2 regions of the Pseudomonas sp. M5A4_2d genome follow, and region 1 is predicted to be linked to the other one. Evidence: predicted binding sites of a transcription regulator. Region 1 holds the regulator's gene; the other holds the start of a gene.

The links. The regulator FliA, encoded in region 1, starts transcription of late flagellar genes. The targets are predictions, from matches to a motif close to CTAAAGTTTNNNNNNNNNNNGCCGNTAA.
Region 2: ACLBW8_RS04510 (methyl-accepting chemotaxis protein) is a predicted target of FliA. The motif match lies at 1,754-1,781, and genes of this name have one in related genera.

The regions. Positions count from the first base shown of each region.
Region 1 covers NZ_JBKEZW010000001.1:459,164-466,806, forward strand. Annotated here, with positions in the region: gene flhA (flagellar biosynthesis protein FlhA) at 1-70, shown strand, start outside; gene flhF (flagellar biosynthesis protein FlhF) at 82-1,398, shown strand; gene fleN (flagellar synthesis regulator FleN) at 1,506-2,339, shown strand; gene fliA (RNA polymerase sigma factor FliA) at 2,336-3,076, shown strand; gene ACLBW8_RS02130 (chemotaxis response regulator CheY) at 3,248-3,622, shown strand; gene ACLBW8_RS02135 (protein phosphatase CheZ) at 3,641-4,429, shown strand; gene ACLBW8_RS02140 (chemotaxis protein CheA) at 4,441-6,663, shown strand; gene ACLBW8_RS02145 (protein-glutamate methylesterase/protein-glutamine glutaminase) at 6,711-7,643, shown strand, end outside.
Region 2 covers NZ_JBKEZW010000001.1:970,286-977,928, reverse strand. Annotated here, with positions in the region: gene ACLBW8_RS04525 (amidase) at 1-288, opposite strand, end outside; gene ACLBW8_RS04520 (DUF1294 domain-containing protein) at 409-792, opposite strand; gene ACLBW8_RS04515 (undecaprenyl-diphosphate phosphatase) at 789-1,619, opposite strand; gene ACLBW8_RS04510 (methyl-accepting chemotaxis protein) at 1,849-3,483, shown strand; gene pnuC (nicotinamide riboside transporter PnuC) at 3,585-4,148, shown strand; gene ACLBW8_RS04500 (AAA family ATPase) at 4,145-4,690, shown strand; gene ggt (gamma-glutamyltransferase) at 4,701-6,425, opposite strand; gene ACLBW8_RS04490 (TetR/AcrR family transcriptional regulator) at 6,585-7,232, shown strand.

The sequences.
Region 1 (7,643 bases):
TTTGGCTTATCAGGAAATTCCTGACAACAAGCAAGTGACTATTGTCGCGACAGTAGGGCCCAACGGCTGAGGTAGTGGGATATGCAAGTTAAGCGTTTTTTCGCCGCCGATATGCGTCAGGCCATGAAACTGGTACGTGATGAGCTGGGCGCCGATGCCGCGATTATTGGAAACCGCCGTATTGCCGGCGGTGTCGAGCTGACGGCTGCCCTGGATTACACCCCCTCGGCGCTGGCGCCGCGCGTGCCGAACATGGAACTTGAGGACGAGCTGCGCAAGACCGCTTCGCGCATTGTCTCGGCCCAGGCTGAGCTGAGTATGCGTGGCGACAGCGATTCCACCAGCAGTCGCCAGTTGTTCGCCGGCCTGCCGCTGACCGCCGCCGAACCGCTGGTTGAGCCGACGTTCAAAGAACCGCCGCGTCCTGCAGCGCCAGCCCCGGCTGCCGCAGTCGACCAGCGCGTGTTTGACTCGATGCGTTTTGAACTCAATGGCCTGCGTGAGCTGCTTGAAGTGCAATTGGGCTCGTTGGCGTGGAACCAGCTGCAAGGCAGCAAACCGCACCAGGCCAACCTGTGGCGTCGCCTGCAACGCATCGGCCTGTCCGGCCCGTTGTCCCGCGACCTGTTGGCACTGACTGCTGAAGTCGAAGAGCCTCGCCAGGCCTGGCGCATGTTGCTGGCCCACCTGGCACGCATGATCGTCACCCCGGAAATCGAACCCCTGGAAGAGGGCGGTGTGATCGCCATGGTCGGCCCTGCCGGCATGGGCAAGACCACCACCCTGGCCAAGCTGGCTGCGCGTTATGTGCTCAAGTACGGCGCGCAGAATATCGCGCTGGTGAGCATGGACAGCTACCGTATTGGCGCCCAGGAACAGCTTAAGACCCTGGGCCGCATCCTCAATGTGTCGGTGACCCACGTCGACGCGGGCCAGTCCCTGGCCAACGCGCTCGACCCGTTGCTGCGCAAGCGTGTGGTGCTGATCGACACTGCCGGCCTGCAAGCCAGTGATCCGGCATTGCGCATGCAGCTGGAAAGCCTGGCTGGGCGTGGCATCAAGTCAAAAAATTACCTGGTGCTTGCAACCACCAGCCAGAAACAGGTTCTTACCGCTGCCTACCACAGCTACAAGCGTTGCGGCCTGGCGGGTTGCATTCTGACCAAGCTCGACGAAACGGCGAGCCTGGGTGAAGTGCTGAGCCTGGCCATCAGTCATGAATTACCGGTCGCCTACCTGACCGACGGGCCGCGGATTCCGGATGATTTACATCTGCCGCGCCGTCATCAGTTAGTCAGCCGTGCTGTCAGCGTGCAAATGCAAGAAGAGCCTAGCGAGGAAGCGATGGCCGACATGTTCGCCGACCTTTACCACAACCCGGCAAAGCGGGTGGGTTGAAGGGCAGGATGAACACCGTGAAAAGTATCTACATCGATGGTCTGCAAGCGATTCACGCGGCCAAGCCATGTAGCCTGCGTCTAAGCAAGACAAGGTAAAGAAATAAAATGGGCAGCATGCATCCCGTACAGGTGATCGCGGTGACCGGCGGCAAAGGTGGCGTCGGAAAAACTAACGTGTCAGTGAATTTGTCCCTGGCCCTGGCAGAGCTTGGCCGTCGGGTCATGCTGCTGGATGCTGACCTGGGGCTGGCGAACGTCGACGTTCTGCTGGGGCTGACACCCAAACACACCCTTGCCGATGTGATCGAGGGCCGCTGCGAGCTGCGCGATGTGCTGCTGCAAGGTCCCGGTGGCATTCGTATCGTGCCGGCGGCCTCGGGTACCCAGAGCATGGTGCATCTGAGCCCGGCGCAGCACGCCGGCCTGATCCAGGCGTTCAGTGACATCGGCGACAACCTCGACGTGCTGGTGATCGACACCGCCGCCGGGATCGGCGAGTCCGTGGTCAGCTTCGTGCGCGCTGCCCAGGAAGTGCTGCTGGTGGTCTGCGATGAGCCCACCTCCATCACCGATGCCTACGCCCTGATCAAACTGCTTAACCGTGACTACGGCATGAATCGCTTCCGTGTGCTGGCCAACATGGCCCAAAGCCCGCAGGAAGGGCGAAACCTGTTCGCCAAGTTGACCAAGGTCACGGATCGCTTCCTCGATGTCGCCTTACAATACGTTGGCGCAGTTCCCTATGACGAGTGTGTGCGCAAGGCTGTGCAAAAGCAGCGTGCAGTCTATGAAGCGTTCCCTCGTTCGAAGTGCGCATTGGCGTTCAAGGCTATTGCCCAGAAGGTCGATACTTGGCCGTTGCCCGCCAACCCGCGCGGGCATCTGGAGTTTTTCGTCGAGCGATTGGTGCATCAGACGAGCGCAGGACCGGTGCTATGACAGCCAGCGGCTATAACCTTTACAAAAACTCGGCACGTGACAGCCAAGGCGAATTGATCGAGCGCTATGCGCCCTTGGTCAAGCGCATTGCCTACCACTTGCTGGCACGCCTGCCTGCCAGTGTGCAGGTTGAAGACCTGATCCAGGCCGGCATGATCGGCCTGCTCGAAGTGTCGACCAAATACGACGCGAGCAAAGGCGCGAGTTTCGAGACGTATGCGGGTATCCGTATCCGTGGTGCGATGCTCGATGAAGTGCGTAAAGGGGACTGGGCGCCGCGTTCGGTACACCGCAACACGCGAATGGTCAGTGACGCAATTCGTGCAATTGAAGCAAAAACAGGTCGTGACGCTAAAGATCATGAAGTTGCGGCCGAACTCCAATTGAGTCTCGACGATTACTACGGGATTTTGAACGATACCTTGGGCAGCCGCCTGTTCAGTTTCGACGACCTGTTGCAGGACGGCGAACACGAAGGGCTGCACGAGGACGGCGCGAGTGCACATCTCGAACCGTCGCGCGACCTGGAAGATGAACGCTTCCAGGGGGCGTTGGCGGAGGCGATTGCCAATTTGCCTGAGCGTGAGCGACTGGTGTTGGCGCTGTACTACGACGAAGAGCTGAACCTCAAGGAAATCGGTGAGGTCCTGGGGGTCAGCGAATCGCGTGTCAGCCAGCTGCATAGCCAGTGCGCAGCCCGCTTGCGGGGGCGATTGGGAGAGTGGCGCGCGCGCTGACAGGCAGTGTGGGGATACTGCAGCGCAATTAGGCGAGAGGTGAAAAGTCTTTCGCGGGTTCGTTCCGTGGTACCCCTGGCAGTCCTTTTTGTGTAACGCCTGTTGATTGAAATGGCGCGTCCAGGTGCTGGGCGCGTTTAAGACTGCTTGGAGGTCGAATTGGACAAGAACATGAAAATCCTCATCGTTGATGACTTCTCAACGATGCGGCGGATCATAAAAAACCTGTTGCGTGACCTTGGGTTCACCAACACGGTCGAGGCGGATGACGGCCTGACGGCGATTCCTATCCTCAACAGCGGAAGCATCGACTTTCTGGTAACCGACTGGAACATGCCGGGCATGACCGGCATCGACTTGCTGCGTCACGTGCGCGCCGATGAAAAACTGCGCAGCCTGCCTGTGCTGATGGTGACCGCCGAAGCCAAGCGTGAACAGATCATCGAAGCCGCCCAAGCCGGGGTTAACGGTTACGTGGTTAAGCCATTCACTGCATTGGCCTTGAAAGAGAAGATCGAAAAAATCTTCGAACGCATCCACGGCTGATGCCACCACGGGGGAGCTATGGAGCATAAAGAATCATCGCAGGCAGACTTTGAGTCGACCCTGAAAAAGCATGCTCACCAGTTGGTCGAAAGCCTTGAAAAAGGCCAGTTCGGCGACGCGGTGCAGTTAATCCATGAGCTTAACCAGACCCGTGACCGCGGCCTGTACCAGGAAGTGGGCAAGCTCACACGCGAGCTGCACAGTGCGATCGTCAATTTTCAGATTGACCCGCACATGCCCCAGGCCGAAGAAATCTCCCAAATCACCGATGCCACCGAACGCCTGTCCTATGTGGTCAGGCTGACTGAGGCGGCGGCCAACCGCACCATGGACCTGGTGGAAAACGCCACGCCCCTGGTCAATGGCATGGCGACCGAAGCGCAGGCCCTCAGCGTTGACTGGGGCCGTTTCATGCGTCGGGAAGTGGGGGCTGAAGAGTTTCGTGAGTTGGCGCGTCGGGTCGACGCTTTTCTGTCGCGCAGCGAAGAGGAAAACCGCAAGGTTGCCAGCAACCTCAATGACATTCTGCTGGCCCAGGATTACCAGGACCTCACCGGTCAGGTGATCAAACGCGTGACCCAGTTGGTCACCGAAGTGGAAAGCAACTTGCTCAAATTGGTGCTCATGGCTGGCCAAGTTGATCGTTTTGCCGGCATCGAACATGACCGCGAAGCGATCCTCTCGGAAAAAGATCCACAAAAACATCTCGCCAAGGGTGAAGGTCCGCAGATTCATGCCGATAAACGTGAAGACGTTATGTCAGGTCAGGATGACGTAGATGACCTGTTATCCAGTTTAGGCTTCTAAGGAGCACCCACATGAGCTTCGGCGCCGATGAAGAAATCCTTCAGGATTTCCTTGTAGAGGCCGGCGAAATTTTAGAGCAACTGTCCGAGCAACTGGTCGAGCTGGAAAGCCGCCCGGATGATGCGAACCTGCTCAATGCAATTTTTCGCGGTTTTCACACTGTAAAAGGGGGCGCCGGCTTCCTCCAGCTCCATGAGCTGGTGGAGTGCTGTCACATCGCCGAGAACGTATTCGACATCCTGCGCAAGGGTGAGCGACACGTCGACTCGGAACTGATGGACGTGATTCTCGAAGCATTGGATGCGGTCAACGGCATGTTCAGTGAAGTGCGCGAACGTGCACCGATCACGGCGGCCACGCCGGAACTGCTGGCCGCCCTGGCGCGCCTGGCAGAACCTGCCGACACCTCGGTTGCACCGGTGGTGGAAGCGGCGCCTGTGGCCGAGCCGGAAGCGGACGTGACGGACAGCGAGTTCGAGCAGTTGCTCAACTCCCTCAGTGCGGTGAAGGCCGAAGCTGAAGCACCGCAAGCGGTCGCCCCGCCTGCAACGCCGACCAGCGAAGACATTACCGACGCTGAATTCGAGTCCCTGCTCGACCAGTTGCATGGCAAAGGCCAGTTCGCTGCCGACGCGGTGGCACCTGCCGCTACGCCGGAAGTTCCGGCTGCCAGCGCCAGCGCCAGCACCGACATTACCGACGACGAATTTGAAGCGTTGCTCGACCAGTTGCATGGCAAAGGCACCTTTGCGGCCGAAGCCTTGCCGGAAGTCGCGGCCACGGCCGTCGTCGCGCCTGCCGTGCCTGCCGCCAGCGCAGAGCCTGCCGCTGACGGGCTGATCTCCGATCACGAATTCGAAGCCTTGTTGGACGAATTGCACGGCAAGGGCAAGTTCACCGAAGTGGCCCCGGCTGCTGCGGCGACCGCCACGCCTGTCGCGGCGAAACCTGCGCCGGCCAAAGCCGCCGCCCCGGTTGCCGCCAAGCCCGCTCCAGCCCCTGCAGCCGCCCCGGCGCCTGCACGTGCCGCAGCGGCACCCGTGGCCGAGAAGCCTGCCAGTGAAGCCGAAACCACCGTGCGCGTTGATACCGCACGCCTGGACGACATCATGAACATGGTTGGCGAACTGGTGTTGGTGCGTAACCGCCTGGTGCGCCTGGGCCTGAACAGCGGCGACGAAGCCATGCAGAAGGCGGTGTCGAACCTCGACGTGGTCACTGCCGACTTGCAGACCGCGGTGATGAAAACGCGGATGCAGCCGATCAAGAAAGTCTTCGGCCGCTTCCCGCGTCTAGTTCGCGACCTGGCACGCCAGCTCAAGAAAGAAATCAACCTGGAACTGGTGGGTGAAGAAACCGACCTCGACAAAAACCTTGTCGAGGCCCTGGCCGACCCGCTGGTCCACTTGGTGCGCAACGCCGTTGACCACGGCGTCGAAACCCCGGAAGAGCGCGAAGCCTCGGGCAAGTCCCGTAACGGCAAGGTGATTCTGGCGGCGGAGCAAGAAGGCGACCACATCCTGCTGTCGATCACCGATGACGGCAAGGGCATGGACCCGGCGATCTTGCGCAATATCGCAGTCAAGCGTGGCGTGATGGACAAGGACGCCGCCGACCGCCTGACCGACACCGAGTGCTACAACCTGATCTTCGCCCCGGGCTTCTCGACCAAGACCGAGATTTCCGACGTGTCCGGCCGTGGCGTCGGCATGGACGTGGTGAAGACCAAGATCAGCCAGCTCAACGGCTCGATCAATATCTACTCGACCAAGGGCCAGGGCTCGAAGATCGTCATCAAGGTGCCGTTGACCTTGGCGATCATGCCGACCCTGATGGTGATGCTGGGCAACCAGGCGTTCGCTTTCCCGCTGGTCAACGTCAACGAAATCTTCCACCTCGACCTGTCGCGCACCAACGTGGTGGACGGCCAGGAAGTGGTGATCGTACGCGACAAGGCGTTGCCACTGTTCTACCTCAAGCGCTGGCTGGTGGCATCGGCCAAGCATGAAGAGCAGCGCGAAGGCCATGTGGTGATTCTCTCCGTGGGCACCCAGCGGATCGGCTTTGTCGTCGATCAACTGGTCGGCCAGGAAGAAGTGGTCATCAAGCCTTTGGGCAAAATGCTGCAGGGAACCCCGGGCATGTCGGGTGCGACCATCACCGGTGACGGTCGGATCGCGCTGATTCTCGATGTTCCGAGCATGCTCAAGCGTTACGCCGCACGGCGTATTTGATTCTGGCGGGGCAGGGCGGTTTGCCCGCCCCGCCTAACGGAGTGTTTATGGCAGTCAAGGTCCTGGTGGTGGACGATTCGGGTTTCTTCCGCCGCCGCGTCTCGGAAATTCTTTCCGCCGATCCAACCATCCAGGTGGTCGGTACGGCCACTAACGGCAAAGAGGCGATTGATCAAGCCATTGCGTTGAAACCGGACGTGATCACCATGGACTACGAGATGCCGATGATGGATGGCATCACGGCTGTTCGGCATATCATGCAGCGCTGCCCCACCCCGGTGTTGATGTTCTCCTCGCTGACTCATGAAGGCGCCCGGGTGACCCTGGATGCGCTGGACGCCGGTGCGGTGGACTTCCTGCCGAAGAATTTCGAAGACATCTCGCGCAACCCCGAGAAGGTCAAGCAGATGCTGTGCGAGAAGGTGCACAGCATTTCGCGCAGTAACCGTCGCAGCCTGTTCAGTGCGCCGGCGCCTGCACCGGTTGCGGCGCCGGCGGCGTCCACTGCGCCCACTTCGTCGTTTGCTCGCCCAGCGCCTGCGCCAGTGGCGCGCCCTGTGGCACCGCCGGTGCGCGCTTCTGCGCCGAGCGCGCATTCGCCAGCGCCCAAGCGCAAGGCCTACAAGCTGGTTGCCATCGGTACATCCACCGGCGGCCCGGTGGCCCTGCAGCGGGTGTTGACCCAGCTGCCGGCCAATTTCCCGGCGCCGATCGTGTTGATCCAGCATATGCCCGCGGCCTTCACCAAGGCCTTCGCCGAGCGCCTGGACAAGCTGTGCCGCATCACCGTCAAGGAAGCCGAGGATGGTGACATCCTGCGTCCTGGCCTGGCACTGCTGGCCCCGGGCGGCAAGCAGATGATGGTTGATGGCCGTGGTGCGATCAAAATCCTGCCGGGTGACGAGCGCCTGAACTACAAGCCGTGTGTGGATATCACCTTCGGTTCGGCGGCAAAGTCCTACGGCGACAAAGTTCTGGCG
Region 2 (7,643 bases), 510 kb from region 1:
ACCCACCGCCGACACCACGCCACGCGTGTCGATAACATCTTTGACCGTAAAGGGAACGCCGTGTAACGCGCCCCAATACTCACCGTTGGCGACTGCATGATCCGCCGCCCACGCACTGGCCAGCGCCGCCTCGGCACACACTTGAACCAAGGCGTTAACCGAAGGGTTGAGCGCCTCGATACGTGCGAGGTAGGCGCAAACAATGGCGGTAGATGAGAGCTTGCGCTGTTGAATCAATGCGCCAAGTTCGGTAGCAGAATGGCGTAGCAATGAATCCGATAAAGACATCCGTATTACCCCACTGCGTTCAGTGCTTTGAGCATAACGCCGGTGTACCGCCCATTCATATGGTCGATTGAGTGAGGCGCTTCCCGCAGGCTTGTAGGGTATATCCCAAGCGCCTCAACCCTATAAAACCGCCAGCAACGTGCCGCCCAGGAATAGCTGATCGAGCCAGAACACCTCGTGCAGCAACACAATCACCCAGAACAGCACCTGGTAAGACACCTTGCGCGTTTTGTGGCGAAACACCTGCTGGGCAATCAGCGCCCCCGGCCATCCGCCCGCGAGCTCCACGGCGTGCAGGATATTTTCCCGAACGCGCGGGCCCTCCGATTGCGCCTTGCGCTTGTCACCCCAGTACAGAAAAAACGCCACCACACTGACGACGCCGTAGGCCGCCAGCGGAATCACCGTCTCGCCGCGATACCACACCAACGCCGCCCCAATCAGCGGCGCGGCGCACAACAACACAAAGATCAGCGCCTTCAGGCGCGGGTGCTGAATGTTCATGGCTTGACCGCCGTCCAGTCGATCCAGCCAAACTGCCAGGTCGCCAGGATCACCAGGCCGAACGCGATCCGATACCAGGCAAAGGCCGCATAGCTGTGGCTGGCAATAAACTTGAGCAAGGCCTTGACCGCAATCATCGCGAAGATGAATGAAGTGACAAAACCGATGGCAAACACCGGCAAATCATCGGGCTGGAACAGATGACGGTACTTGTAGCCCGAGTACACCGCCGCACCGACCATGGTTGGCATGGCCAGGAAGAACGAGAATTCGGTAGCGGTTTTGCGCGACAGACCGAACAGCAGGCCGCCAATGATGGTGGCGCCGGAGCGCGAGGTGCCCGGAATCATCGCCAGGCATTGAGCAACGCCGACTTTGAGCGCGTCTTTCCAGGTGATTTCGTCCACTGTTTCAGCGTGGACCGCATGTTGGCGGCGCTCGGCCCACAACATGATCACGCCACCCACCACCAGGGCGGTGGCAACGGTGATCGGGTTGAACAGGTAGTGCTTGATCAGGTCGGCAAAAATCACCCCCAACACCACGGCCGGCAGTACCGCGATGATCAGGTTGACGGTGAAGCGCTGCGCGTTGCGCTGGGTCGGCAAGCCGATCACCACGTCGAGGATCTTGCGCCGAAACTCCCACACCACAGCCAGGATCGCACCCAACTGGATGATGATGTTGAACGCTTCAAAACGTTCGCCGCCGAAGCCGATCAAGTCGGCGACGATGATCTGGTGCCCGGTGCTGGAAATCGGCAGGAACTCAGTCAGCCCCTCCACAACGCCAAGAATCAATGCCTGTATGGCGGTCCAAAAGTCCATATTTCCCCCAAAGGTCATGCGCGGCGGCATGCCTTGTCTGTCTTTTTAATAGTTCACTGACGACGAGCACACTCAAGGCCCGGTGTGGATTTTCACCATCGGGCCGCAAAAATTTCGTGAAAAATCAGGGAGTACTCAGGTTTTTCGATTACAGGCCGAAAGCCTATCAGACAAGCCGGAAATGTCGATGCAGCGCCCATTATTATAAAAAGCACGGAGTGACAGGACGATGAACAGTTTGCGCAGCATGTCGATCAGCCGCCGTCTTTGGCTGATCCTGATAGTCGCCGTGTTGATGCTGCTGACCCTCGGGTTGCTGATGCTCAAACAGATCCATGGTGACCTCTACCAAGCCAAAAGCCAGCAGACACAACACGTGGTGCAGACGGCCAGCGGTGTATTGGCTTATTACCAGAACCTCGAGAAAACCGGCGTATTGACCCGCGAAGCGGCGCAAAAGCAGGCCCTGAGCGCGGTGCGCGGCCTGCGCTACGACCACGACGATTATTTCTGGATCAACGACCTGACGCCCGTGATGATCATGCACGCGGCCAACCCCAAGCTGGATGGCCAGAACCTCTCGGCGATCCGCGACCCGGACGGTTTTGCGGTGTTCAACGAGTTCGTGAGCCTGGCCAAGGCCAAGGGCGCCGGCATCGTTAACTACCGCTGGCCGAAACCGGGCGCTGAAGCGCCGGTGGAAAAGACCTCCTATATCCAGCTGTTCGAACCCTGGGGCTGGATTATCGGCTCCGGCGTGTACGTGGATGATGTGCAGGCCGAATTCAAAGGCCAGGTGTGGAAAACCTCGCTGATTGGCCTGGTCATTGCGCTGATGATGGCGGTGCTGGTCACGTTGATTGCCCGCAGTATCGTGCAGCCGTTGCAGGCGGCGGTGAACGCGATGGCCAATATTGCCAGTGGCGAAAGCGACCTGACCCGCAGTCTCGATACCCACGGGCGCGATGAAGTCACCCAGCTGTCGCAGCACTTCAACAGCTTTACGGCCAAGTTGCGCCAGGTGGTCAGCCAGTTGCAGGTGTGCGCCAACGCCCTGGGGCAGTCCTCCACGGAGCTGGGCACCAACGCCCAGCAGGCCCATGACCGCAGCCAGCAACAATCGCAACAGATGGAGCTGGTGGCGACGGCGATCAATGAAGTGACGTATGGCGTGCAGGACGTGGCGAAAAACGCCGAGCACGCCGCCAGCGAAATGCGTGATGCCCAGGCGCAGGCTCAGCAGGGCCAAGTGAATATCGACGGCAGCTTGCAGCAGATCGACCAGCTCTCCGGCACCATCAGCCAGGCCGTGGAGGTGATTCGCACGCTGTCCAGTGAAAGCACGCAGATCGGCGGCGTGCTCGAAGTGATTCGCTCCATCGCCGACCAGACCAACCTGTTGGCCCTCAACGCCGCCATCGAAGCCGCACGCGCCGGTGAGCAAGGCCGTGGGTTTGCCGTGGTGGCCGATGAAGTGCGGCTGTTGGCCCAGCGCACGCAAAAATCCACCGCAGAGATCCAGGCGATGATCGAGCGCCTGCAAGGTCACTCGGAAGCGGCCGTCAAGGTGATCAGCGACAGCCATAGCGCCTCGCAACTCACCATCGCGCAAGCCGGCCAGGCCGGTGCCAGCCTGACTGCCATCGGCCAGGCGTTACATAACCTAAATGGTTTGAACGCCTCGATTGCCAGCGCGACCTTGCAACAGGCGCATGTGGTGGAAGACATCAACCAGAACGTCACCCAGGCAGCCGGTTTGTCTCACAGCACAGCGCTGGCGGCGGAACAGTCCAGCGTGGCGAGTGCACATCTGCGCGAGTTGAGTGAACAGCTCAATGGGCTGCTGCGCCAATTCAAGGTCTAGCACCGTTCAACAGGTGGGAGGCGGCTCGCCCCTCCCACTTTGGTCCTTCGACATTTTGAAGTTACAATCCCCGCCCTCTCCCACGTCCCCAAGGAACCGCCATGTCCGGGCTTGAACTGTTCGCCGCCGCCCTGGGGGTGATCGCTGTCTGGTTGACGGTCAAACAGAACCCCTGGTGCTGGCCCATCGGGCTGGTGATGGTGCTGCTTTACACCTGGGTGTTCTTCGACGTGAAACTCTATTCCGACATGCTGCTGCAGGTGGTCTACGCCGCCCTGCAACTCTACGGCTGGTGGCAATGGACCCGCGCCGGTGACGTCAAGCAAGGGCGCCAGGTCAGCAGCCTCGGTTGGCCTTCGATCATGACCAGCCTGGCCGTCGGCGCAGTCTTCAGCCTGCTGCTCGGCGCCGCCATGGCCCACTGGACCGATGCCGCCCAACCCTGGCTTGACGCCGCCCTCACCGGCTTCAGCCTGGTGGCACAAATGTGGATGGCGCAAAAACGCGTGCAATGCTGGCCGCTGTGGATTGCGGTGGACGTGATCTTCGTCGGGCTGTTCCTCTATAAAGGCCTGTACCTGACGGCCGCGCTTTACGCGCTGTTCACCGTGATTGCCGTGCAAGGCTGGCGTGAATGGCGCGCCGACCCGGCGTTGCACGCATGAAAGTTGTGGTACTGGCCGGTCCTGAATCCAGCGGCAAAAGCTGGCTGGCGGCTGAACTGCATGCACACTTCGGCGGGCTGATGGTCGGTGAATACGTGCGGTACTTCATCGACCACTATCAGCGTGACACCACCCTGGCGGATATCCCCGCCATCGCCCGGGGCCAACTGGCCTGGGAGGACGCCGCGCGCGCCGAGCAACCCGGGTTGCTGATCCTCGACACGCACCTGCTGACCAACACGCTGTGGAGCCAGACCCTGTTCGGCGACTGCCCGGCGTGGCTCGACAGCGAGTTGCTGGCGCGGCATTACGACCTGCACATTCTGCTTTCGCCCGAGGATGTGGAATGGACCGCCGACGGCCAGCGTTGCCAACCGGAACTGGCAGACCGCCGGGCGTTTTTCCAGGGCAGCCTGGACTGGCTGCAACAGCACCGGCAGCCCGTGGTAGTGATTCGTGGGGGTTGGCAGGCACGCCGCGACCAGGCCTTCGCCGCAGTCGAACAACTACTGCAGGAGCAAGCTGGCTCGCTCCTGCAGTAATTGACGGCGTTTAGTAGCCCAAAGACAGGCCGGTGTTGCGACGCGGGTCGTTAGCCCCGTAGAAACGGTTGTTGCCTACCGGCTTGCCACCCAGTGACGGCGCGCCCACTAGGATCGCGGCCAAATGGTTGGCGTCCTGTGGGCCGGCAAACTTGTGGCCCCAGCTTTCCAGGATCTTCTGGGTGTCCGGGCTGACGGCGAAGGCCTCGAGGTTGGTGGTCTCAGGCATCCACTGCTGGTGGAAACGCGGGGCGTCGACGGCCTCCTGGATGTTCATCTTGTAGTCGATGACATTCAGGATGGTCAGCAAGGTCGCCGTGATAATCCGGCTGCCTCCTGGCGTACCCACCACCATCACGGCCTTGCCGTCTTTGGTCACGATGGTCGGGCTCATCGACGACAAAGGCGCCTTGCCCGGAGCGATGGCATTGGCCTCACCCTGGACCAGCCCGTACATGTTCGGTACGCCGACCTTGACGGTGAAGTCGTCCATTTCATCGTTGAGAATCACCCCGGTCTTGCTCGCCATGACGCCGGCACCAAACCAGTCGTTCAGGGTGTAGGTCACCGAAACGGCGTTGCCCCACTTGTCGACGATGGAGTAATGCGTGGTGTTGTTGCCTTCATGGGGCGACACACCCGGCTTGATCGCCTGGGAATCCCCGGCTTTCTGCGGCTCGATAGCTGCGCGCAGCTTGGCGGCGTAGTCCTTGTCCAGCAAATGAGCGACCGGGTTCTTCACGAAGTCCGGGTCGCCCAGGTAGCTGTTACGGTCCACGTAGGCGTGGCGCATCGCTTCGATCTGGTAGTGCAGGCCTTGGGCCGAGTGATAGCCGAGGTCGGCCATCGGGTAGCCTTCAAGGATGTTCATGATCTGGCAGATCACCACGCCACCCGAGCTCGGCGGCGGTGCCGAGACCACGTGGTAGCCTCGGTAGTCGCACTCGATGGGCGCCAGTTCACGGGTCTTGTACTTGTCGAGGTCAGCCTGGGTGATGATGCCTTTGCCGGCCTGGCTGGAATCCACCAGCGCCTTGGCGACCCAGCCTTTATAGAAACCGTCGGCGCCCTTGGCGGAGATTTCCTTGAGGGTCTTGGCCAGGTCTTTCTGCACCAGCTTCTGGCCGACCTGCATCGGCTGGCCGTTGTGCAGGAAGATTGCGCGCAGGTCCTGATCTTTTTCGAACTCGCCGGTGGCGGTGTGCAGCAGGTCGATATCACCCTGCTCCAGTTCGAAACCGTTTTCCGCCAGCTTGATCGCCGGGGCAATCACCTGGGCGCGCTTGAGGGTGCCGTATTGGCTCAGCGCCGTTTCCATCCCGGACACCGTGCCGGGTACGCCGACCGCCAAATGGCCCTTGGCGCTCAGGCCGTCGATGACCTTGCCGTCTTTGTCCAGGTACATGTCGGCCGTCGCCGCCAACGGGGCTTTTTCGCGGAAGTCGAGGAAGGTCTTGCGCCCATCCGCCAGTTGCACGGTCATGAAGCCGCCGCCGCCCAGGTTGCCCGCCGCCGGGTAGACCACGGCCAGGGCGTAGCCCACGGCCACAGCCGCATCGACCGCGTTACCGCCGGCCTTGAGCACATCGACGCCCACGTGAGTTGCCAAATGCTGGGCCGTGACCACCATGCCATTTTCACCGGCCACCGGGGCCTGGGAAGCGGCTTGCACACCGCTGACGGTCAACACCAGTGCGGTGGCAATCAGGGTACAGCTGAAGGGTTGGTATTTCATCCATGGCTACTCTAGTTATTGAGACGCACCAAAATAGCCCGACTGGATTCCAATCCCCAGCGCAATGGCGTTTTTATTACAGAACTTGTCGGTCACAGAACGGCCGCAAAAATGCCCATGCTATATTTCGCGCCTTGACTGTCGGTAAGGCGCTTTTTAATGGTGATCAAGAAGACCGGTATTCGCGCCCAACAGGCCGACCAGACACGTGCGCGCATTCTGCAGGCGGCGGTCCAGGTGTTCACCCGCGACGGCTATTCCGGTGGGCGCGTCGATACCATCTCCAAGGCGGCCGACTCCAACGACCGCATGCTTTATTACTATTTCGGCAGCAAGGAACACCTGTTTATCTGCGTGCTGGAGCACATCTACGAGCAGTTCAATAAAGCCGAAAGCAAACTCAAGCTGAACCTGGATGCGCCGGTGCAGGCGCTGCGCGACTTGGTGGCGTTTATCTGGAATTACTACGTCAAACACCCCGAGTTCGTGGCGATCCTGAGCATCGAGAATCTGCACCAGGGCAAGCATGCCCAGCAGTCCGGCGAGATGCGCCGGCTGTCGGGAGAAGCCGTCGGCGTATTGCGGCCGATCATAGAAGCCGGCCAGGCCCAGGGCGTGTTCCGTCAGGACATCGACCTCAAGCACGTGTACTTGATGATCGCCTCGCTGTGCTACTTCTATAACTCCAATCGCCACACCCTCAGTTCCTTCCTCGGTGAAGACCTGTCGGCTAAAGGGCCGCAGCAGGATTGGCTGGGGTTTATCAGTGATTTGGTAGTGCGTGGGGTCACGCCGACCTCGCTGTAGAAACCGGCTCAAACAGTGGGAGCTGGGTTGCCTGCGATAGCCATAGGTATCTACACATCTTTTTTTACGGGTTGAGTGCTGTGGTTGTCGGGGGGGGGCGCTGAGTGCATATCCGTTGTTTGGGTCACGGCTGACATGGGTTCCGCCCTTACGGCGGGTCACTTTTGAAAAGAGCCCAAAAGTAACCAAAAGGCTCATGCCCCACCACTCGGCACCTCGCCAGGGCTCGGTGTGCCCTCACTCCGGCTTTGGACCGTGGGCCGCCGCCATGGGCCATCCTTGGCCCATCGCGGCTAACCCGGCGTCCTGCCGGGTTACCCACGCTCCAAAGCCTGCGTTCGGCCAGCGTGGTTAACGGGGCGCCTAAGATCAAAATCAAAAACAGATCACAGTCAAAAGCAGAGCACGGCG